2 regions of the Bacillus sp. N5-665 genome follow, and region 2 is predicted to be linked to the other one. Evidence: a T-box and tRNA genes for the amino acid it is inferred to sense, from the RefSeq annotation. Region 2 holds a T-box; the other holds one or more tRNA genes.

Region 1 (5,684 bases), 930 kb from region 2:
GAGGTGGAAGCATGGTGACATGTGGAGCTGACGAATACTAATAGATCGAGGACTTAACCATATAATATGTAGCAATGTTATCTAGTTTTGAGAGAACATAAAAAAACTTGTTGACTTTTAAAGTAAATAAGTTATAATAATGATTGTCTCAAAAGAATAATGTCTGGTAATGATGGCAGAGAGGTCACACCCGTTCCCATACCGAACACGGAAGTTAAGCTCTCTAGCGCCGATGGTAGTTGGGACCTTGTCCCTGTGAGAGTAGGACGTTGCCAGGCAATATTATTCCGCAGTAGCTCAGCGGTAGAGCTATCGGCTGTTAACCGATCGGTCGTAGGTTCGATTCCTACCTGCGGAGCCATTGGAGAGCTGTCCGAGTTGGCCGAAGGAGCACGATTGGAAATCGTGTATACGTCACAAGCGTATCAAGGGTTCGAATCCCTTGCTCTCCGCCATAGGATTTATAATATTTGGCCCGTTGGTCAAGTGGTTAAGACACCGCCCTTTCACGGCGGTAACACGGGTTCGAATCCCGTACGGGTCACCACTTTGGAGGATTAGCTCAGCTGGGAGAGCACCTGCCTTACAAGCAGGGGGTCGGCGGTTCGATCCCGTCATCCTCCACCATATAAATTATATAAATAGTATTGTCGCGGGGTGGAGCAGCACGGTAGCTCGTCGGGCTCATAACCCGAAGGTCGCAGGTTCAAATCCTGTCCCCGCAACCAAATGGTCCCGTGGTGTAGTGGTTAACATGCCTGCCTGTCACGCAGGAGATCGCCGGTTCGACCCCGGTCGGGACCGCCATTTTAATAAGGCTCGGTAGCTCAGTCGGTAGAGCAGAGGACTGAAAATCCTCGTGTCGGCGGTTCGATTCCGTCCCGAGCCACCATTTATTTTAATAAAATACGCCGGCTTAGCTCAATTGGTAGAGCAACTGACTTGTAATCAGTAGGTTGGGGGTTCAAGTCCTCTAGCCGGCACCATGTAAGTTTCGGAGGGGTAGCGAAGTGGCTAAACGCGGCGGACTGTAAATCCGCTCCTTCGGGTTCGGCAGTTCGAATCTGCCCCCCTCCACCATTTACATAGGGGCATAGTTTAAAGGTAGAACTGAGGTCTCCAAAACCTCCAGTGTGGGTTCGATTCCTACTGCCCCTGCCAAATATATTTACACAACATGGCGGTTGTGGCGAAGTGGTTAACGCACCGGATTGTGGCTCCGGCATTCGTGGGTTCGATTCCCATCAGTCGCCCCATTTTTATTTTAAAAATTACAAATAATCTAATGGATACTTACATATAATTAAGTAAGAAATCGATGGGCTATAGCCAAGCGGTAAGGCAACGGACTTTGACTCCGTCATGCGCTGGTTCGAATCCAGCTAGCCCAGCCATTTTTGCGGAAGTAGTTCAGTGGTAGAATACAACCTTGCCAAGGTTGGGGTCGCGGGTTCGAATCCCGTCTTCCGCTCCAATAAAATTTAACATGGCGGCATAGCCAAGTGGTAAGGCAGAGGTCTGCAAAACCTTTACCACCGGTTCAAATCCGGTTGCCGCCTTTCTTTTGTGCCGATGTGGCGGAATTGGCAGACGCGCACGACTCAAAATCGTGTTCCTTCGGGAGTGTCGGTTCGACCCCGACCATCGGTATCACGAACGGCGTAAAAAAAACTCTATACTAATTGTATAGAGTTTTTTTGTGTTTTCTTCGCGCGATAAAATAAGCATAAAAAATGTGCGGTGAGTAAACGTAGAATATTATAATCGGAAGCTGAATGAAAATATTCTATACTGATTGCCAACTTCGAAATTTAAGACCCATACAATAAAATAAAACGTTTGCTTGAACGACTGAACGTTAAAAATCGATCCACCTTATTTACTTTTAAAAATTTTTCTCTATCAAAGCCCATACGATACACTTCAGTTGGAGTAAACTGCGAAACACTAAAAGGATAAAAACGAATATTCATTTTTATCCTTTTAGTTCCATTTTATAGAGAATCTCCCCATCCTGGTGACATGAAGTTAAATCCGACACCACCAGTAGATATTAGCACATGATCAGCTGTTAATTTCGTAATTTCTAAAAACTTCTTTTCAAATTCTTCTCTGTTGTACTTGTACATAGTTGAGTGGCACGACCACATTTGCGTTGAAGTACTCAACCAGTCCCCTAATTCCTTTAATTCAGGAAACGACTCAAAGTGAATTGGTTCATCTAATTTCATGAATCTCACTTGATAGATAGTTGGGTTTAGCTTTTCTCCTATCCCTTTAAGACCATGTGCTTTTTTCTCATTTGAATGTGTCATAATTACTCTCCCCTATCTTTCCTTCAAATTTTTTCCTATTTTAATTATACAGCAATAGAAAGTAATTAAGGAAATATTATGGGAATCGGCGATGTAAAAAGACTCTAACAGAAATGTTAGAGTCTCTTTTGTTAAATTATGTTATGTAATTCTAAAATTCGTGATAAATGTAGGAATTCATGTATAATATAACTTGCGGATAGAAAAAAATGATAGTAATTTATATTATGTCTGTAATATGAATCAAAAATGAACTTTTTATATTTCTTTTAAAAATGTGTTGAATACACGTTATATTTTATATTAATATTTTTATGTAGATTTAAAACGGGAAAGAGAGTGGAAAGTATGGGTCGTAAATGGAATAATATTAAAGAAAAAAAAGCATCAAAAGATGCAAATACAAGCCGTATATACGCGAAATTTGGACGTGAAATTTATGTGGCAGCAAAACAAGGCGAGCCAGATCCAGAATCAAACCAAGCGCTTAGAGTTGTATTAGAACGTGCGAAAACATACAACGTACCAAGAACAATTATTGATCGTGCAGTTGAAAAGGCAAAAGGCGGTTCAGAAGAAAATTATGACGAGCTTCGTTATGAAGGATTCGGACCAAACGGATCTATGGTAATTGTAGATACACTTACAAATAACGTAAACCGTACTGCAGCAGATGTACGAGCTGCATTTAGCAAAAACAGTGGTAACATGGGTGTAAACGGTTCTGTAGCTTACATGTTTGATGCGACAGCTGTTATCGGTCTTGAAGGTAAAACATCAGATGAAGTTCTTGAAATTTTAATGGAAGCAGATGTTGATGCACGTGACATTCTAGAAGAAGAAGATTCTGTTATCGTGTATGCTGAACCTGATCAATTCCATTCCGTACAATCTGCACTTAAAGATGCTGGTGTTGAAGAATTCACAGTTGCAGAATTAACAATGCTTGCACAAAGTGATGTAGAACTTCCTGAAGATGCTCAAGTACAATTTGAAAAAATGGTTGATGCATTAGAAGATCTAGAAGATGTGCAACAAGTTTACCACAACGTAGACTTAGGAGAATAATACGATAGAAGCCCCTGTTCATTTAACGGATAGGGGCTTTTTTTCATGAAGTTAATTAAGAGGATGAATTAGTAAAGGTATTTTGTTGTAGACAGGGAATATGCTTATAGGGATATGTGAAATATTCATTATTGCTAGGAGGCTTAATATGGAACATAAAACACCAAAACATATCGTTGCTGTAGCAGGTTATTTAACAAATGAAAAAGACGAAGTGTTATTGGCTAAAGTACATTGGCGATCGGATACGTGGGAGTTGCCAGGAGGACAGGTGGAAGAAGGAGAAGCGCTCGATCAAGCTGTTTGTAGGGAAATGTTTGAGGAAACGGGTTTAACGGTGAAGCCTATCGGAGTTACAGGTGTTTACTATAATGCTTCTATGCATATTTTATCTGTTGTTTTTAAAGTCGCATATGTGAGTGGTGAAATAAAAATTCAACCTGAAGAAATACAAGAGGCTAAATTTGTTGCTTTAGATGAAGAGAACATAGATGAGTACTTAACGCGTCCTCATATGAAATCCAGAACGCTTGATGCGATGAGAGCAACACATTGTATTCCGTACGAAACGTGGGAAGTGCAGCCGTATAATTTAATAGGTAGATTGTAAAGAAAAGAGTAGCCGGTTTGAGATACAATCAAATCACTACTCTTTTTTGTATACTGTTTAAGAAAAAGGTCAAAATAATAATAGTGCTAGTGTTGATTTTTAGAACGTTTGTTCTGTATAATGTATGATATATTGTATACATTTAGATTACTAGATACTTACAAATATATATATTTGTAGATGATATAATGAAAATAGGGTGTTTTAATAGGGAAGTATAGGCTTAAGGTATACTCTGCTATTGGTTTAGCATAATCTATATTCAATATTTCAGATGAATAGTAGATAAAAAAAGACTGTGATACAATACTTTTTTATACCTTACAATGATGTAAGGTACGTGTAAGAGAAATCGATGGGATGTTTTTTTACAACAAGGTATTCTTAAAGTAAGAGTTATATGCTGTGTGGAAAAGAGGTGTTCAAGATGAAAGAACGAGTATTATCTAGGGTGAACTATCATCAAAAAGTTGCATTAAATCCAATGACTAAATTCTTTTATAAAGCCATTATTTTATTATTATTGTTAAGTTGTACATTATTATTCGTTGGAAATGTAATGATCGAGCAAAGTGATATTAGTAAATTACATGTACCGGCTAAGTTAGAGGTGCCAGAATCATTAACACATGCATTTATTGCGACAGAAGATAAAAGGTTTTATCATCATAATGGTTTAGATTATATAGCGATTGTCAGAGCGTCTGTTGAGAATATAAAGGCTGGTGGTGTTGTGCAAGGCGGAAGCACAATTACACAGCAGTTATCCAAAAATGCTTTTTTAACGAATGAACGTACATTTTCTCGTAAGTGGAAAGAGATTTTCTATACGAAAAAAATTGAACGTACATTTACGAAGGATGAAATTTTAAAATTGTATGTAAGTAATATTTATTACGGAGAAGGAGCATGGGGAATTGAAAAAGCGGCAAACCTTTACTTCGGTAAAAAGGTGGACCAATTAACGCTGGCTGAAAGTGCAATGATGGCTGCTGTAGTAAAAGCACCTGCTTATTACTCACCTGCACAAAATTATGATAAGGCCGTAGAGAGACGAAATGTCGTTTTGAGATTGATGGAGAAGGAAGGCTATATCAATCATGATGAGTATGTGCAAGCAGTTAGTGAGAAATTAGTAATTCGTCATGATATAAAAACAGAGCAGTCGATGTTAAATAATGCGCGCGAAAAAGCAGTAAGCTAAAGGAAGCTCCTACATAGGAGCTTCTTTTTTTTGAATAAATTGTGACAAATTGTGACACAATATCGTCACAATTATTGTATTTTTGTAATTTATGTGAGCGTGTTCATTGCGTGACGTATATAAGTGTTGATATTATGTGTATTGTGTACAATGCTGTATACAGAATATGAATTTAAAGAGGAATGTATATGAAATCAAATAAACTCATGGCTCTTGGTGTAGTTTTTTCTATCGCAGTATTAATTGTAATCGGAACAATTGCGTATAGCATCATAAATGACAAAAAAGATAAAGGGAATGAGATGTTTGCTTATTCCACACAACAATCTTTAGGGAAAGATGATGCACCAGTTAAGGTAGTTGAATTTGGAGACTTCAAATGTCCTGCGTGTCGTACTTGGGATGTAACAGTATTACCACGATTAAAAGAAGAGTATATTGATAAAGGTAAAGTGCAGTTATACTTTATTAACTTCCCATTTATCGG
Region 2 (5,684 bases):
TTTTTTCCTTTTTTTATTTATATATACGTACATTTCCTACCTTATCAAAATAATTTATGCGCTTTCACGCCTTGTCAGTACTACGTTATACGCTTAATATCAAATAATTAGGAATCATTTTTATGTTAACATAGGTGTATATAGTATATAATATAGGATATATATTATATACACTTTCCGATAAAGGAACTTTCCATTATGCGGACAAGCCATGTATCGGACAGTTCATAAATAATAGGTAGGACATTATGGTTTTGGATTTATGATTTCAGCTTACTTGCTGGCATAAATTTAAAGGCATTTTATTGTGCTTTGTGAAACTTTGTATAAAGTTTCGCAAACGTTTACTATCTTACCTATCAAAAATAAGAGTATTGCTATCGTAAAGGAGAATTGGAGATGCCAGAAACTATGACTCAAACAAAGCCAGAACAAGAAACTGTACAAATTTCTGCTAGCCAAGGACAACTTGATGTACTTGATCAGTTGTTAAAACCTGAGGTACAAGAATCATTAACAACACTAGTAGAACAGCTTCCAAAATTAACTGAGCTTGTTAATATTTTAACTAAGTCTTATGACTTCGCTCAAACTGTTGCTACTGATGAAGTATTAAAAAGCGACACTGTTAGTGCAATCACAGAGCTTGTAGAACCTGTAAAAGATACAGTGAAAGGCATGGCTGCAACTGCTATCGAAGCGAAAGATCGTGCTGACGAAAGCAACGAAGTTATCGGCCTGTTCGGTCTATTAAAATTACTAAAAGACCCACAAGCACAAAAAATGTTCCGCTTTGTGAACGCATACCTTCAAATTAGTGCAGAACGTAACAATAAATAATTTAACTTATAACAACAATTAGTAAAGACGGGGGATATCATACTATGTCAAAACAAATTGTCATCTTAGGCGCTGGTTATGGCGGTCTTCTTGCCGCTTTAAACGTACGTAAATATTACAGCAAATCAGAAGCACAAGTTACAGTGATTAACCAATACCCAACACACCAAATCATCACTGAACTACACCGCCTTGCAGCTGGTAACGTTGCTGAGCAAGCAATTGCAATGCCACTTACAAAGCTTTTCAAAGGTAAAGACATCGATCTTAAAATCGCAACAGTTGAGTCATTCTCAGTTGATAGCAAAGAAATTAAACTAGCTGGTGGCACTACTTTATCTTACGATGCACTTGTAGTTGCTTTAGGAAGTAAAACTGCTTACTTCGGTATTCCAGGACTAGAAGAAAACAGCATGGTATTAAAATCTGCTGCTGATGCAAACAAAATCTACAAACACGTTGAAGACCGTATTCGTGAATACGCGAAAACGAAAAACGAAGCTGATGCTACAATCGTAATCGGCGGTGGCGGATTAACTGGCGTTGAGCTAGTTGGTGAGCTTGCTGACATTATGCCTAAACTTGCAAAAAGCCACGGCGTAAATCCAAAAGAAGTTAAACTTCTTCTTGTTGAAGCAGGTCCAAAAATCCTTCCAGTATTACCAGACCACTTAATCGAACGTGCAACTACTAGCCTAGAAGCACGCGGTGTTACATTCTTAACAGGTCTTCCTGTAACAAACGTTGCTGGCAATGAAATCGACTTAAAAGACGGTCAAAAACTTGTTGCTAACACATTCGTTTGGACAGGCGGCGTACAAGGTAACCCATTAATCGGTGAATCAGGTCTTGAAGTAAACCGTGGCCGTGCAACAGTTGATGCATACCTACAATCTACTTCTCACAAAGACGTATTCGTTGCTGGAGACAGCGCTGTTGTCTTCTCTCCAGACGGTCGTCCATACCCACCAACTGCACAAATCGCTTGGCAAATGGGTGAGTTAATTGGATACAACTTATACGCAGCACTAGAAGGCAAAGCTTTCGAAGAGTTCGCACCTATTAACTCTGGAACACTTGCTAGTCTAGGACGTAAAGATGCTGTTGCTACAATTGGAGCAAGCAATACTCCACTTAAAGGCTTACCAGCATCATTAATGAAAGAAGCAAGTAACGTTCGTTACTTATCACACATTAAAGGTCTATTCAGCTTAGCTTACTAATCTGAATATAAGCCCGAATCATGCCCGACATGGTTCGGGCTATTTTTATCCGTAATGTTCTCTACTTACTTATATTCGGCAAAGAATTACTATAACCCTTTTTAATTATCTAAATATACTGACTTTTTTGCATCGAAATTTTGTATATGAAAAGAGTGAAAGCATCTTTCTTACTTCCACCCTTCCACAAAAATTATTATCCCAATTTCACTAAGCTGTAGTTCTTCTTCCCTTTACGAATAATAATAAATCGTCCATCAAATGAATTTTCTACAGTAACATCTGTACCCACATCCATTACTTTTTCACCATTCATCGAAATAGCTCCATTATTAATATCTTCACGTGCTTGTCGTCTAGATGGTTCAATCCCTAAATCAACTAGCCATTCTACGATGTTTTTCGTCTCTTTTGCAGACTGGAATGTTGGCATCTCTTTAAAGCCTTGTTCAATTTCATCGGCTGTTAACGATTTAATATCTCCGCTAAATAACGCTGCTGTAATTTTCACAGCTTGCAAGAATGCCTCTTCTCCATGAACGAATTTCGTCATTTCTTCCGCTAATACTTTTTGCGCTTCACGTTTATGAGGCTCTGTTTCTACCTTCGTTGCCAATTCATCGATGCGCTCTTTCGTTAAGAACGTAAAGTATTTCAAGTATTTCACTACATCACGGTCATCTGTATTCACCCAGAACTGGTAAAATTCAAATGGTGTTGTTTTTTCAGGATCAAGCCAAACTGCACCACCTGCTGATTTACCGAACTTCGTACCATCTGATTTCAGTAATAACGGAATCGTTAATCCAAATACTTTCGCTTCGTGCCCTTCTAACTTACGAATTAAATCTAAACCACTCGTAATATTTCCCCATTGGTCACTACCACCAATTTGCAGTTGAACATCTTCTTTCGTGTATAAATGATGGAAGTCCATCGCTTGCAAAATTTGGTACGTAAATTCTGTGAAAGAAATTCCTGTATCTAAACGACTTGCTACAATGTCCTTCGCTAACATGCTATTAATGCTAAAGTTTTTCCCGTAATCACGTAAAAACTCGATAATGCTTATTTCATGTGTCCAGTCGTAGTTATTTACCATCTTCACTTCGCTATTTCCACCAAAATCAAATAGCTTTTTCATTTGCGCTGTTAACGCATCCACATTATGCTGAACTACTTCTAACGTTTGAAGTTGACGTTCTGATTGACGTCCGCTCGGATCACCAATTGTTCCTGTTGCCCCACCAATTAAAATAACTGGATGATGGCCAGCTAACTGGAATCTCTTCATCATCATAAACGGAATCAAATGTCCAATATGCATACTATCACCAGTCGGATCAACTCCGCAGTATAGTGAAATCTTTTTCTCTTCTACTAGCTTACGTAAACCTTCTTCATCAGTCTGTTGATTCACAGCGCCGCGCCATTCTAATTCATCAATAATATTCATCTTTTGTCATCCCCTCTATTTTTTTGAAAACAAAAAGTCCCTATGTCTATGACATAGGGACGATTATTCACCGTGTTACCACCCAGTTTGTATAAATAGCATAGCTACTCATACCACTCTTAGCAATAATATCGATTGCCAATCCGCTTAGCATTACCTAAGATACTCCAGAGTGTAATTCGCAAGTTTGTTTGTGCTAGGTTCCAGCAACCCCTAGCTCTCTCGTTAACAGTGACAAACTGCTACTGGGCTCTTTCAACGTATATTATTTGTTAAATTATTAGCCATTATATTGAATTGAAAACAACTTGTCAACAATACCCAAATGTTATTTTAAAATAATTCACATTTTCATACGTATTTCGTTACTCTTTATCTTCTCCAATAATCCTTACTTCTCGCTCTAACTTCACGCCAAATTTCTCTTCAACAGTCTTTTGTACAAAGTGAATTAAATCAATGTAATCTTGTGCTGTTCCGTTATCAACATTCACCATAAATCCAGCGTGTTTTAAAGAAACTTCCACTCCGCCAATTCGCTTACCTTGTAGGCCCGATTCTTGAATTAATTTACCAGCAAAGTTATTTGGTGGGCGCTTAAATACACTACCACATGAAGGGTATTCTAGAGGCTGTTTTGATTCACGTTTAAACGTTAAATCATCCATTTTCTCTTTAATTTCTTCACGTACACCTTCTTGAAGCTCAAATCTCGCTTCAAGAATAATGTAATGGTTGTTTGCAAATACACTCTTACGATATCCAAATTCAAATGCTTCTTTCGTTAAAGTACGTAGCTCTCCATCACCTGTCATTACGACAGCTTCTGTTAATACAAACGATACTTCACCGCCGTAAGCACCAGCATTCATATATAACGCTCCACCAACTGAACCTGGGATACCACAAGCAAACTCAAGACCCGTTAAATTATGATCTAATGCAATACGTGATACATCAATAATTGCTGCACCACACTGTGCTACAATCGTTGTTCCTGTTACAGTCACACCTGTAATGTGAATTAAACTTACTATAATCCCACGAATTCCACCATCTTTAATAATGACATTCGATCCATTCCCTAAAAACGTAACTGGAATATTATATTCGTTAGCATATTTGATAACTTCTTGAATTTCATCATAATTTGTCGGCGCAACGAACACATCTGCTTTTCCACCAACTTTAATATGTGTATGATTCTTTAACATTTCATCTTTTTTCACATGACCTTCAGGCAATACCGTACTTAAATATTCATAAACCTCTTGCATATTCATTTTACGATTCCTCTATTTCTATATTCTTTTTATCCCGTTATACGGGCCCATAATATCCCCACATACATGAACGAACCTAAAGTGGTGGATACAGTGTACCCAAAATCAATTCGAGACACCTATAAACCTCTTAATTTATAAGAGGTGCCACTCATATTAAAATATATATTGCATAATAAAGCAACCAAAATGGGCTACTAAACTTGACATGTCATCAGAAAGACAACAATTTGTAAAATATATTACTTTTTCAAAACACTATCCTTCAGTATCTTACTATACCACACGAAAATAAAGTGGTATTTTTTTGTAATCTTTACTTTATTTTCATCAATAAAAAAGATGCTTTTACATAGGTAAAAGCATCTTTTTTATTACTTATTATAATTTACTTTTCGTTCTCTTCTTTTTCCTTATCAAACCATAATAGCTCATCGTCATCAACTTCACCATTATAATTGATTAGAATCTCTTCTCCCGCTTTTATATCTTTGTAAGCAAAGAAGTTAAACGTATGATTCTCGAAGACAATATCATACGTTGCATTCGGATTATATGCATGATTAAATAACATGCCGTATCCTAAAAGGAATGCCGTATGATTTACCCCATACTCAAATGCGTAGTCAGCAAGTAACGTTTTCTCAATGTGTTCATGCTGTTCATTCGGATAAGAGATAACTGGTGCTGAGTGAATCAACTCACCCTTTTTAATATCACGAGTTGCAAATACCCCTCTATTAAATTCTCCATCACTAAGTTCAGAAGTCTTAACTTCGATCATATGCGTCACCTATATAATTCTTTCTTTGAAGTATTTTATTCCGCTATTTGCGGGGTTCAACTAATAATCAGTAGCGTATAGCCCCACTAATTAAAGTC

What was found. A T-box is a leader RNA that pairs with one kind of tRNA and senses whether it is charged. The one in region 2 lies ahead of tyrS (tyrosine--tRNA ligase), so its partner is inferred to be a tRNA-Tyr.
Region 1: it has a tRNA-Tyr gene. The T-box ahead of tyrS (tyrosine--tRNA ligase) is inferred to sense a tRNA for this amino acid. The anticodon was not compared.

Annotation. Positions count from the first base shown of each region.
Region 1 covers NZ_CP093325.1:4,999,094-5,004,777, reverse strand. Annotated here, with positions in the region: rRNA gene MNO09_RS28310 (23S ribosomal RNA) at 1-61, shown strand, start outside; rRNA gene rrf (5S ribosomal RNA) at 163-278, shown strand; tRNA gene MNO09_RS28300 (tRNA-Asn) at 287-361, shown strand; tRNA gene MNO09_RS28295 (tRNA-Ser) at 364-455, shown strand; tRNA gene MNO09_RS28290 (tRNA-Glu) at 473-547, shown strand; tRNA gene MNO09_RS28285 (tRNA-Val) at 552-627, shown strand; tRNA gene MNO09_RS28280 (tRNA-Met) at 652-728, shown strand; tRNA gene MNO09_RS28275 (tRNA-Asp) at 732-807, shown strand; tRNA gene MNO09_RS28270 (tRNA-Phe) at 817-892, shown strand; tRNA gene MNO09_RS28265 (tRNA-Thr) at 911-986, shown strand; tRNA gene MNO09_RS28260 (tRNA-Tyr) at 997-1,080, shown strand; tRNA gene MNO09_RS28255 (tRNA-Trp) at 1,088-1,161, shown strand; tRNA gene MNO09_RS28250 (tRNA-His) at 1,181-1,256, shown strand; tRNA gene MNO09_RS28245 (tRNA-Gln) at 1,320-1,394, shown strand; tRNA gene MNO09_RS28240 (tRNA-Gly) at 1,400-1,474, shown strand; tRNA gene MNO09_RS28235 (tRNA-Cys) at 1,489-1,559, shown strand; tRNA gene MNO09_RS28230 (tRNA-Leu) at 1,569-1,650, shown strand; gene MNO09_RS28225 (DUF3884 family protein) at 1,995-2,315, opposite strand; gene MNO09_RS28220 (YebC/PmpR family DNA-binding transcriptional regulator) at 2,664-3,383, shown strand; gene MNO09_RS28215 (NUDIX hydrolase) at 3,532-3,993, shown strand; gene MNO09_RS28210 (transglycosylase domain-containing protein) at 4,421-5,197, shown strand; gene MNO09_RS28205 (DsbA family protein) at 5,386-5,684, shown strand, end outside.
Region 2 covers NZ_CP093325.1:409,487-415,170, reverse strand. Annotated here, with positions in the region: gene MNO09_RS04310 (DUF1641 domain-containing protein) at 400-840, shown strand; gene MNO09_RS04305 (NAD(P)/FAD-dependent oxidoreductase) at 885-2,063, shown strand; gene tyrS (tyrosine--tRNA ligase) at 2,260-3,519, opposite strand; T-box leader at 3,572-3,787, opposite strand; gene murB (UDP-N-acetylmuramate dehydrogenase) at 3,885-4,802, opposite strand; gene MNO09_RS04290 (SET domain-containing protein) at 5,191-5,586, opposite strand.